DNA from 3 places in the Klebsiella sp. PK01 genome. Region 1 is predicted to be linked to each of the others. Evidence: riboswitches for the same ligand, from Rfam matches in the RefSeq annotation. Region 1 holds a riboswitch; each other region holds the start of a gene.
What was found. A riboswitch is a leader RNA that binds a small molecule or an ion and turns the genes downstream of it on or off. The one in region 1 is predicted to bind thiamine pyrophosphate.
Positions count from the first base shown of each region.

Region 2: linked by a shared signal. The riboswitch ahead of tenA (thiaminase II) and the one ahead of thiM (hydroxyethylthiazole kinase) in region 1 are both predicted to bind thiamine pyrophosphate.
Region 3: linked by a shared signal. The riboswitch ahead of thiC (phosphomethylpyrimidine synthase ThiC) and the one ahead of thiM (hydroxyethylthiazole kinase) in region 1 are both predicted to bind thiamine pyrophosphate.

Region 1 covers NZ_JBYEZM010000002.1:467,071-470,498, forward strand. Annotated here, with positions in the region: gene fbaB (class I fructose-bisphosphate aldolase) at 1-98, opposite strand, end outside; gene thiD (bifunctional hydroxymethylpyrimidine kinase/phosphomethylpyrimidine kinase) at 247-1,047, opposite strand; gene thiM (hydroxyethylthiazole kinase) at 1,044-1,817, opposite strand; TPP riboswitch at 1,852-1,948, opposite strand; gene AC22LX_RS07450 (DUF1493 family protein) at 2,053-2,370, opposite strand; gene AC22LX_RS07455 (STM2901 family protein) at 2,370-2,831, opposite strand; gene AC22LX_RS07460 (hypothetical protein) at 3,139-3,428, shown strand, end outside.
Region 2 covers NZ_JBYEZM010000001.1:392,829-396,256, reverse strand. Annotated here, with positions in the region: gene AC22LX_RS01855 (BamA/TamA family outer membrane protein) at 1-975, opposite strand, end outside; TPP riboswitch at 1,233-1,336, shown strand; gene tenA (thiaminase II) at 1,404-2,099, shown strand; gene AC22LX_RS01845 (ABC transporter ATP-binding protein) at 2,096-2,821, shown strand; gene AC22LX_RS01840 (ABC transporter permease) at 2,818-3,428, shown strand, end outside.
Region 3 covers NZ_JBYEZM010000014.1:10,066-13,493, reverse strand. Annotated here, with positions in the region: gene thiC (phosphomethylpyrimidine synthase ThiC) at 1-1,538, opposite strand, end outside; TPP riboswitch at 1,628-1,752, opposite strand; gene AC22LX_RS24425 (Rsd/AlgQ family anti-sigma factor) at 1,805-2,302, opposite strand; gene nudC (NAD(+) diphosphatase) at 2,393-3,166, shown strand; gene hemE (uroporphyrinogen decarboxylase) at 3,207-3,428, shown strand, end outside.

The DNA of each region.
Region 1 (3,428 bases):
GCGCCCGGTAAATAGAGTTGATCGGCTGGAATAGTCATACAACGGTGCTGTAAAAGGCTGTCGGCATCTTTGCCAAGCAACTGCGTAATATCAGTCATAGCTATCTCCCGTAAGTGCTGGCCGCAGCCAGCATGTTTTATCCCAACCCAAAAATTTTGGGCAGGTTAAGCCTGGTACCGAGTTAGCATATTTTCCAGCCGGGAGCGCATTTTTTCAGTAGATTCTGCTGTCTCGTTTCACTGCCATTTACCACCAGGCGTGGAAATGATGTACCGGGCCGATACCGTGCCCCACTTCCAGCGAATCGGCCTGCGCCAGCGCCGCCGATAGCCAACCCTTCGCTTCGGCGACGGTTTGTCCCCAATCGGCATAGCGAGGACGCAGCGCCGCCAGCGCGGCAGATAACGTACAGCCGGTACCGTGGGTATTTTTGGTCTGCACACGCGGCGCGGTAAAGCGCTGTTCGCCTTCGCGGGTGAACAGCCAGTCCGGGCTTTCGGCGTCGTCCAGATGTCCGCCCTTCATTAATACCGCCCCGCAGCCTAATGCCAACAGCGCCCTGCCCTGTTCCAGCATCTCGCGCTCGCTTTGCGCATGCGGCGCATCGAGCAGCGCCGCGGCCTCCGGCAAATTCGGGGTGATCAGTGAAACGTGCGGCAGCAGGCGCTGGCGCAGCGTCGCAATTGCCGAGTGGGATAACAGCGGATCGCCGCTTTTCGCCAGCATCACGGTATCCAGCACCACGTTGGCAATTTGATAGCGGGCAAGACGTTCCGCCACCGCTTCAACGATATCGGTTTCCGCCAGCATGCCGATTTTCGTCGTATCGATTCGCACGTCGCTAAACACCGAATCCAACTGCGCCGCCACGAAGTCCGGCTCAATGCGGTATACCGACTGCACGCCGCGGGTATTCTGCGCCACCAGCGCGGTGATCACCGAGCAGCCGTAAGCGCCGAGCGCGGAGAAGGTTTTGAGGTCGGCCTGGATCCCGGCGCCGCCGCTGGGATCGGTGCCGGCGATGGTTAAGGCGTTAATCCGCTTCATGCCGCCACCTCCGCGTATAACGCGTCGAGGAATGCCGGGATAAAACTGCCGGGACCGCCGTGTCGCGCCGCTTCACCTCCCGCCATTTTCATCAGGCCGCAGGCGGCTGCTACGTTTTGCAGCCGATCGCCGGGCATCGCGGCGCTTGCCGCCACCACCGCGGATAACGCGCAGCCGGTCCCGACCACCCGCGTCATCAGGACATCACCGCCGCTCACGGCAAGCGTGCGCTCGCCGTCGCTGATGTAATCCACCTCGCCCGTCACCGCGACCACGGTATTGAGCTTGCGCGCCAGCACCTGGGCTGCGGGTAACGCCGCGGCGGCGCTGTCGGTGGTATCGACGCCGCGCCCACCGCCGCTATTCCCCGCCAGCGCCATGATTTCCGAGGCGTTGCCGCGAATCGCCGCAGGCCGCAGTTCCAGTAGCTCGCGACAAAAATCGGTACGCAGCGTCAGCGCGCCGACGGCAACCGGATCCAGCGTCCAGGGTTTTCCCGCCTGGCGGGCGCTCTGCGCCGCCGCTCGCATCGCGTTGGCGCGCTCAGTGGTTAAGGTCCCGACATTAATCAATAGCGCATCGGCAATGGCGGCAAACTGCGCGGCTTCCGTAGGATCAATCACCATCGCCGGCGAGGCGCCAATAGCCAGCAGGACGTTAGCGGTGAAAGTCTGGACCACATCGTTGGTCATACAGTGAACAAGCGGCGAAGAGGTGCGGAAAAGCTGCTGCAGGTGCGCGATATGCGCCGGATTTAGCGGTTCATGCATGGTTTGCTCCCGCCAGATGAGGAAGCAGCGCAGACCATGCGGTCTCTGACTTCCCTACGCTGGCATTATCCAGATCAGGTGGTACGGGTATTTCTCAGCCTTCACAAAGAAGGGCACCCCGAGTCATTTGGTACAAAATGGCGACTAACGTTCCGTTAATCTCTCTTCAGGATAGTAATGCCAGCGGTAAGTCTTGTAAACGGTAAAAGCGGTATGTCTCCCGGCGATATGTCCCTTAATCGTACAGCCATTCACCCGCTTTTGCGGACTCTACCAACATTTGTACTGTTAGCGGTTTAAGCGGCTTCTCTGGAGGCATGGAACCTAAAAACTCAGGTTCAAAGTAATAGATAATTTCGAAGCCATTCATTTTTACATTCCATTGTTTGAAATAGTAATCTAAAGTATCTTCTGCATCTTCCCAGATGATATTCAGCCCCCCCTTTGTTAATTCAGTATCTAACGTGACTTCTGGACGATCGCCAAAAAAACAGTATTTCTTATGGCTATGATGAGTATATATATAATCAATAATTTCTTGTTCAATGCTCATTAGAAGTATGTCCATGCAACTTTATGTTCTGGTTTAACAATCTTATTAAAATTTTCACCAGTATCAATTAGTATTGCTCTCGCATAATAAAATGCCATTGCCCACCCTATCCATGGTATGTAGCGGCCTATAACCGCGCCTAACTTATTAGTTTTCGACCAATGAAAGTCTTTCAGACCTTTACCCATAGGAGTGATCAACGAAATACCAACCGGCAAACGTACATTACTGAGTAGCTTACGAGACATTATTGAAACAATACTCGTTCCTTTAATTGCTGTACCTGGTTTAGTTCGCGTTGGTATCCAGGGTTGTCCGGTTAAGATAGCAGTTGCGGCTGTTGCCTCAATTTCAAGATGCTGACTCATCGCATCGATGAGAATCAACAGGAATAACTCCTCTGGTTTCAGATTCCAGTATCCTTTATAGAAGTACCCACTAATTTGTTCAACAGTATCCACTTCATAATCCCTTATGATCCTTGCATAAAGCGCCATCATAATGGCTGATTGGCACACCGTCATTACTCGTCATTGTATCATCCCCGTACGCTTGCCACAGAGACGCTCTTTTCGCCGCATTGTAAACGATTACACTATTTTTTAGTTATCCGTACGGCGGTTGATGTAGATCACAATTTGCTTAATCACCCTACGACATAGTTACCACGCGTTACGAATTAAGCACGCTAACGATCCCCGGACGATCGCCGCTGTCATGAATGTTCGTCGCATGTATAAAATAATATCTACGATAAGGTCGTTAATGATGAAAGTGAAACACGTCTCGATAATACTGCTGGCACTCAGCGCAGCCATCGCGGCCGGTTGCAGTTCGCCGGCGCAGCGTATGGCCGAGTGTGAAGCCCAGGGGGTCAGTAAAGACGCCTGTTATATTGCGGAACAAAACAAACAGGCTGCGGTGAACGCCGCAGCGGAGAAGCAGGCGCTGGAAAATGCACAGGCTTTATATCCCGTGCAGAAAGCGCAATCCAGCAAAAAAGTGAAGATCTTCAATGGCATGAAGCTGGTCACAAACTCAACCGGGCTGACAGTTGA
Region 2 (3,428 bases), on a different contig from region 1:
TTCGTCAGCGGCGCTACCGACGCCGACAAAACCCTGCAGGATCCAGCGCGGCGCAAATTGCCAGGCCAGTTGTGTCTGGGCGACAGCGACATAATCGCCCTGATAGCGAAAACGCGAGATACCGCGCAGTTCGATGTAAGGCCGCGCCATTGGCGTTAGATGCTTGTCATGATGAGTCAGCGACTGATAATTTGCCGCCAGCGCCAGGCTTAAGGTCGGCGCCAGCGGTAGAAAGTATTTACCATCCAGCGACAACTGATTGTAATGATAGTCGCCGCCGAGCAGAGCGCGGTAAAAACGGTACTCGCCTTGCAGTGATAACCCTTTCTTAGGATAGAAAAAATTATCAGTGGTGTCATATTCCGCCACCACGCCCAACGCCGAAGAGGTGCTGTTTTCCCCCAGAACCCGCTGCCACACCTTGTTAATCAGCTGATTGTCCGCAGTCACATCGGTGTGCGCATAGAATTGCGAGGCGCCAAGAAAAACCGGCGAGTCCCCCACGCGAAATAACAGCTTTTGTAGACCGCCATAGCCTTTGGTGTGGGTTTGCACCGCCACATTTTTGTTAAAACCGGCAATATCGCCCGAATAGATATCGAGATTGACATTGGCGTAGCCCGCGCCAACCAGGTAACGAATCCGGTCGTGATTCCACGTATGGCGATGCGCGGCGCCGATGAACCAGGTGCCATTTTGCGTCCCGCCGCCGCCGACCCCCGTTAGCGCTGGTGGAATAAAACGATCGCCCTCGCGGGAGCCTTTACCATGCAGAAATAAACCAAACAGACCGCCGCCGTAGCCGATAGCCGGCTCGGTGATCATTACCGGCACCGGCAAAAAACCGTAGGGGTTATCCTGCAGATACTGGCTCATATCAAGCATGCCATCTTCAGGATCGAACAATTGGGCGGCACGAGACGCGTCAGGCGCGAGGGCAAGCATCAGTAAAAGAGTAAGGCCTGCCAGCTTCATGCGGTCTCCAGCACTGACGCATTCATAAGGGGATATTAAGGGAATGTGCTAAAAATATATCGTAAGCCCTTGTTCTTCGCCAACTTACTCTCGCCTTACTTTGCTTATTTTTGGATAAAAAAGCGTGGTTAATCACACAAATTGATAAATATTATTTATCGATCTGGCGCATAACCACTCAAATGTGACAGTGTCACTACTATCGACGCTTTTTACCTTGTCACCGTTGTAATCAAAAAGTGAATGACGTATAACATGTCGCAACCGAGGGGTGTCCCGTGAGGGCTGAGATGGCGTAAAAACCGAACCCTTTGAACCTGATCTGGGTCATGCCAGCGAAGGGACGGGTCGGCATGTTCGCCAGTTTTCAGTTTTTACCTGTTCACACTTCTGCACGCCCGGATCTCCCCTTATTTTCAGGAGGTCCCATGATGATTCCCGCTTTTACCCAAGGTCTTTACGGTCGACTGCGTGAGCAGGCCGGTGGCGAGTGGCAACGCTATGTATCGCACCCTTTCCTCCAGCAATTAGCCGCGGGTACGCTGCCGCAGGCAGCCTTTCGTCATTATCTAACCCAGGATTATCTGTTCCTGATCCACTTCGCTCGCAGCTACGCCCTGCTGGTCAGCAAACTTCGCACGTTGCCGGAGATGCGCGCCGCCGCCGCCTCGATGAATGCCATCCTTGCTGAGCTACCGCTACATGTGGGCTATTGCGAGCAATGGGGGCTGAATGAAGACGCTATGGCCCTGCAAAGCGAAGCGATGGAAACCGTCAACTACACGCGCTACGTACTGGATATCGGCCACGCCGGCGACGCGTTGGATCTGCTGGCGGCGCTGCTGCCCTGCGTTGCGGGTTACGCGGAAATCGGGCTCGGTCTGCTGCACAACCCACAAACCAACTTGCACGATAATCCCTATGCTTCATGGATCCGCAACTACGGCGACGAGAGCTATCTTCAGGGCGTCAACGCGGCGATCGGCCTTCTGGAAACCCTCTGGCAACAGCGCGGCGCGGAATCACGGTTCGCCGAACTGAGCGACATATTTACTACCGCTACCCGGCTGGAAGGCAATTTCTGGCAGATGGGTCTGAATGCCGCCGGGCAGGTCCAGGCGTGATGGCGCCAGGCATTCACGTTCGCGATTTATGCCTGCGCTTTGGCACACGGACTATCTTTCGCGATCTCGCCTTTGATATTGCCGCCGGGCAATGGGTGTCGCTCCTTGGCGCCAGCGGCGCGGGCAAAACCAGCCTGTTGCGTATTATCGCCGGGCTGGCGGCGCCAACCCGCGGAACCGTCGTCGCCAGCGATGGCCTTCCCGTCACTACGCGACTGGCGTGGATGGGTCAAAAAGATCTGCTCTATCCGTGGCTTAATGTGCGGGAAAATGTCGCCCTCGGCGCCAGGCTGCGCGGTGAGAAGGTCGACAACGCCCGCGTCAACGAGCTTCTTGAGCAGGTAGGACTGGCCTCCTGCGCTGATGAACGCCCTGCCGCGCTGTCCGGCGGGATGCGCCAGCGCGCGGCGTTGGCGCGCACCCTCTATGAAGATCGGCCCATTGTGCTGATGGATGAACCGTTTTCCGCTCTCGATACCCTCACCCGCACACGCATTCAGAGCCTGGCCGCGCGCTTACTGACCGGACGAACCGTAGTGCTTATTACCCACGACCCGATGGAAGCCTGCCGCCTCAGCCATCGGCTGCTGGTGCTCTCGCCTGATGGTGAAATTGATGATAGCCATCATTTAAGTGGCGTTCCGCCCCGCGATCCGGATGATGGCGCGCTGTTGGCAAGTCAGGCGCAGCTGCTGCAGCAATTGATGAGGGCGAACGGATGAGGGGCAAGTTACTGCGCGGGTGCAGCGTATTTTGTGGCCTACTGTTGCTCTGGCAGTTGGCGAGCTACAGCGGCATTCCCGCCTTTTTGTTGCCTTCTCCGGCGGCGGTCGCTGAAGCGCTGTGGAATAACCGTAGTTATCTGGCCAGCCACACCCTGGTCACCCTGAGCGAAATTCTCAGCGGAATGGCGCTCGGCGTCGCGCTCGGTATGGTGCTGGCGCTTTGTATGACCATGTCGCCGCGATTACAGCGGTGGGTAATGCCGCTGGTACTGACCAGCCAGGCCATTCCGGTCTTCGCCCTCGCGCCGCTACTGGTGCTGTGGTTTGGTTTTGGTATGAGCGCCAAGGTCATGATGGCGGTGCTGGTTATTTTCTTCCCCGTTACCTCGGCTTTCTTTGATGGTCTGCAACGGGTCAATCGCGACTATCTCGATCTGGCCCGCACCATGGGCGCCTCCTTTGGCGCTCAATTGCGCCATGTCCGACTCATGGCGGCGCTACCCGCGCTAGGTTCCGGCCTGCGGATGGCCGCCGCCGTCGCCCCCATCGGCGCGATTATCGGCGAATGGGTCGGCTCCGCCGAGGGGCTTGGCTACGTAATGCT
Region 3 (3,428 bases), on a different contig from region 1:
CCCTGTTTCACATCCTCTTTGTTGGGCAAGCCGAGATGTTCTTTTGGCGTGACGTAGCACAGCATGGCGCAGCCAAACCAGCCAATCATTGCCGCGCCGATACCGGAAGTGAAATGGTCATAGCCCGGCGCGATGTCGGTGGTGAGCGGCCCCAGCGTGTAGAAGGGCGCTTCGTGGCAGTGCTCCAGTTCTTCGGTCATATTGCGGCGAATCATCTGCATCGGCACGTGGCCGGGGCCTTCAATCATCACTTGAACGTCATACTCCCAGGCGATTTTAGTCAGCTCGCCCAGCGTATGCAGCTCGGCGAACTGCGCCTCGTCGTTGGCATCCTGAATCGAGCCGGGGCGCAGACCATCGCCGAGGGACAGCGACACGTCATAGGCGGCGCAGATTTCACAGATTTCGCGGAAGTGCTGGTAGAGGAAGTTTTCCTGATGATGCGACAGGCACCACTTGGCCATGATAGAACCGCCGCGCGAGACGATACCGGTCAACCGCTTCGCGGTCATCGGCACATAGCGCAGCAGCACCCCGGCATGAATCGTGAAGTAGTCGACGCCCTGTTCGGCCTGTTCCAGCAGGGTATCGCGGAAGGCTTCCCAGGTCAGGTTCTCGGCAATGCCGTTAACTTTCTCCAGCGCCTGGTAAATCGGGACGGTACCAATCGGCACCGGGCTGTTGCGCAGGATCCATTCGCGGGTCTCGTGGATATAGCGGCCGGTGGAGAGGTCCATTACCGTGTCGGCGCCCCAGCGGGTTGACCAGACCAGCTTCTCGACCTCTTCTTCGATGGAAGAGGTCACCGCCGAGTTGCCGATATTGGCATTCACTTTCACCAGGAAGTTGCGGCCGATAATCATCGGTTCGGATTCCGGGTGATTGATATTGGCCGGGATGATGGCTCGCCCGGCAGCGACTTCATCGCGGACGAACTCGGCGGTAATGTTGTCCGGCAGACGGGCGCCAAAGCCTTCTCCGGCATGCTGCTGGCGCAGCACCTCGCTGCGGATACGCTCACGGCCCATGTTTTCGCGAATGGCGATGAATTCCATCTCCGGGGTGACGATCCCCTGGCGGGCGTAGTGTAGTTGCGTCACGCATTTGCCGGCGACGGCGCGTTTAGGCGTCAGCAGGCCGCCAAAGCGCAGTTCATCGAGGCCATCGTCGGCCAGCCGCGCTTTAGTGTATGCCGAGCTGCGTTCGCTGAGCGGCGCGCAGTCGTTACGTGCGTCGATCCACCGCTGGCGTAGTTTTGTCAGTCCCTGGCGGACATCGATGTTGATCTCCGGGTCGCCGTAAGGCCCGGAGGTGTCGTACACCGGTATTGGTTCGTTGGCTTCGTATTGGGGGTTATCGTTATCACCGCCGATGAGCGTCGGGCTGAGCTGGATTTCACGCATCGGGACGCGGATATCAGCCTGTGAGCCTTGAATGTAAATGCGGCGCGAATTGGGAAAAGCGGTGCCTTCCAGCGTATCGATGAATCGCTGCGCGTGTTCGCGTTGTTCCCGGCGGGTCAGTTTGGTAGTAGACATAGCGCATTCCAGTTACAAAAAAAGGAGATGGCTTGTCAGACGACGGATGGAGTAACAGATGCGACCAACCCGTAACGGGCAGGTGCGACCAGCAGTTTACTCTTGTTCCCTTCGCAGGTATTAGCCTGATCAGGTTCCGCGGATCCCGAATAAACGGTCTCAGCCTTTTCCACTTCAGCTTTCGTGTGGAAAATAGGCACTCCGACAAGATGAAATCCCTCCGCAGAGGGATAATGTATGTAAATTACTCGTTAACGGTTCACAACTCAAGCGGTCGGCGCGATATTGTCGCCAACGCTGTCTTTCCGATCGTGAGCGACGACCAGCGCCAGCAGCTTGTCCTCAAGCGCGAAGCGTGCCTCCAGCGACTCGCCGATATCCGACAGCGCCTGCTGAAATTCGAGATAGTTATCATGATCGATGGCGTTTTCGAGGCAGGTATCGTAGTAGTCCATCATCTGCTGGGTATTGGCTTCCAGCTGCGGGTAGATTTTGGTGGCGGCTAAAAGAGGGGTACTCCCTTCCATTTCTCCGATAATACGTTCATAAATATTAAAATGACCGGATGAGAGGTAATCCACCAGGCTTTGGCAAAAGTCATCCAGCGCCTTTTCATTAAGCCGCATAAAGGACTCTTTGCCGGGTTTCAGGCCAACCAGGTTGTAGTAAGCCACGAGCAAATGCTTACGCACAAGCAGCCAGCGATCGACCAGTTTGTTATTGCCTCCAACACGTTCCGTCAGGTTTTCCAGCTGGTTTAACATGATTGACTCCGCAAGATTAAAAATAACGTTGCTCAGCAAATGTAAATATAATGTTAAAAGTGCCAGTAAAACGAAGGTAGCGCAATAGATATGGATCGTATTATTGAAAAATTAGATCGCGGCTGGTGGATCGTCAGTCACGAACAAAAATTATGGCTTCCCGCAGGGGAATTACCACATGGCGAAGCGGTAAATTTTGATCTTGTCGGTGAACGCGCGCTACATCTCGGCGAGTGGCAAGGCGAAGCGGTGTGGCTGGTGCGTCAGGATCGTCGCCATGATATGGGATCGCTGCGCCAGGTGTTGGATCAGGATCCTGGGCTTTTCCAATTAGCAGGGCGCGGGATCCAGTTGGCCGAGTTTTATCGATCGCATAAATTCTGCGGCTACTGTGGCCACCCGATGCATGTCAGTAAAACCGAGTGGGCGATGCTCTGCGGCCACTGCCGCGAGCGCTATTATCCGCAAATTGCCCCCTGCATTATCGTCGCCATTCGTCGCGACGATTCAATTCTGCTGGCGCAGCATACCCGCCATCGTAATGGTGTCCATACGGTGTTGGCCGGGTTTGTCGAAGTGGGTGAAACCCTTGAGCAGGCGGTCGCCCGCGAAGTGATGGAAGAGAGCGGCATTAAGGTGAAAAACCTGCGCTATGTGACCTCCCAGCCGTGGCCCTTCCCGCAATCATTGATGACCGCCTTTATGGCTGAATACGATAGCGGCGATATTGTCGTGGATAAGAAAGAGCTGCTGAGCGCAGAGTGGTATCGCTATGACGATTTGCCGCTACTGCCGCCGCCGGGCACGGTGGCGCGACGCCTGATCGAAGATACGGTGGCGATGTGTCGGGCAGAGTACGAGTGACATGTTACACTGGGCGCATCAACGCTAAAGGAATGTAAAAATGACCGAACTGAAAAACGATCGTTACCTGCGCGCGCTGCTGCGCCAGCCGGTTGATGTCACCCCGGTGTGGATGATGCGCCAGGCGGGCCGCTATCTCCCGGAATACAAAGCCACCCGCGCGCAAGCGGGCGATTTCATGTCGCTGTGTAAAAATGCCGAGCTGGCCTGCGAAGTAACGCTACAGCCGCTGCGCCGTTACCCGCTGGATGCGGCGATCCTC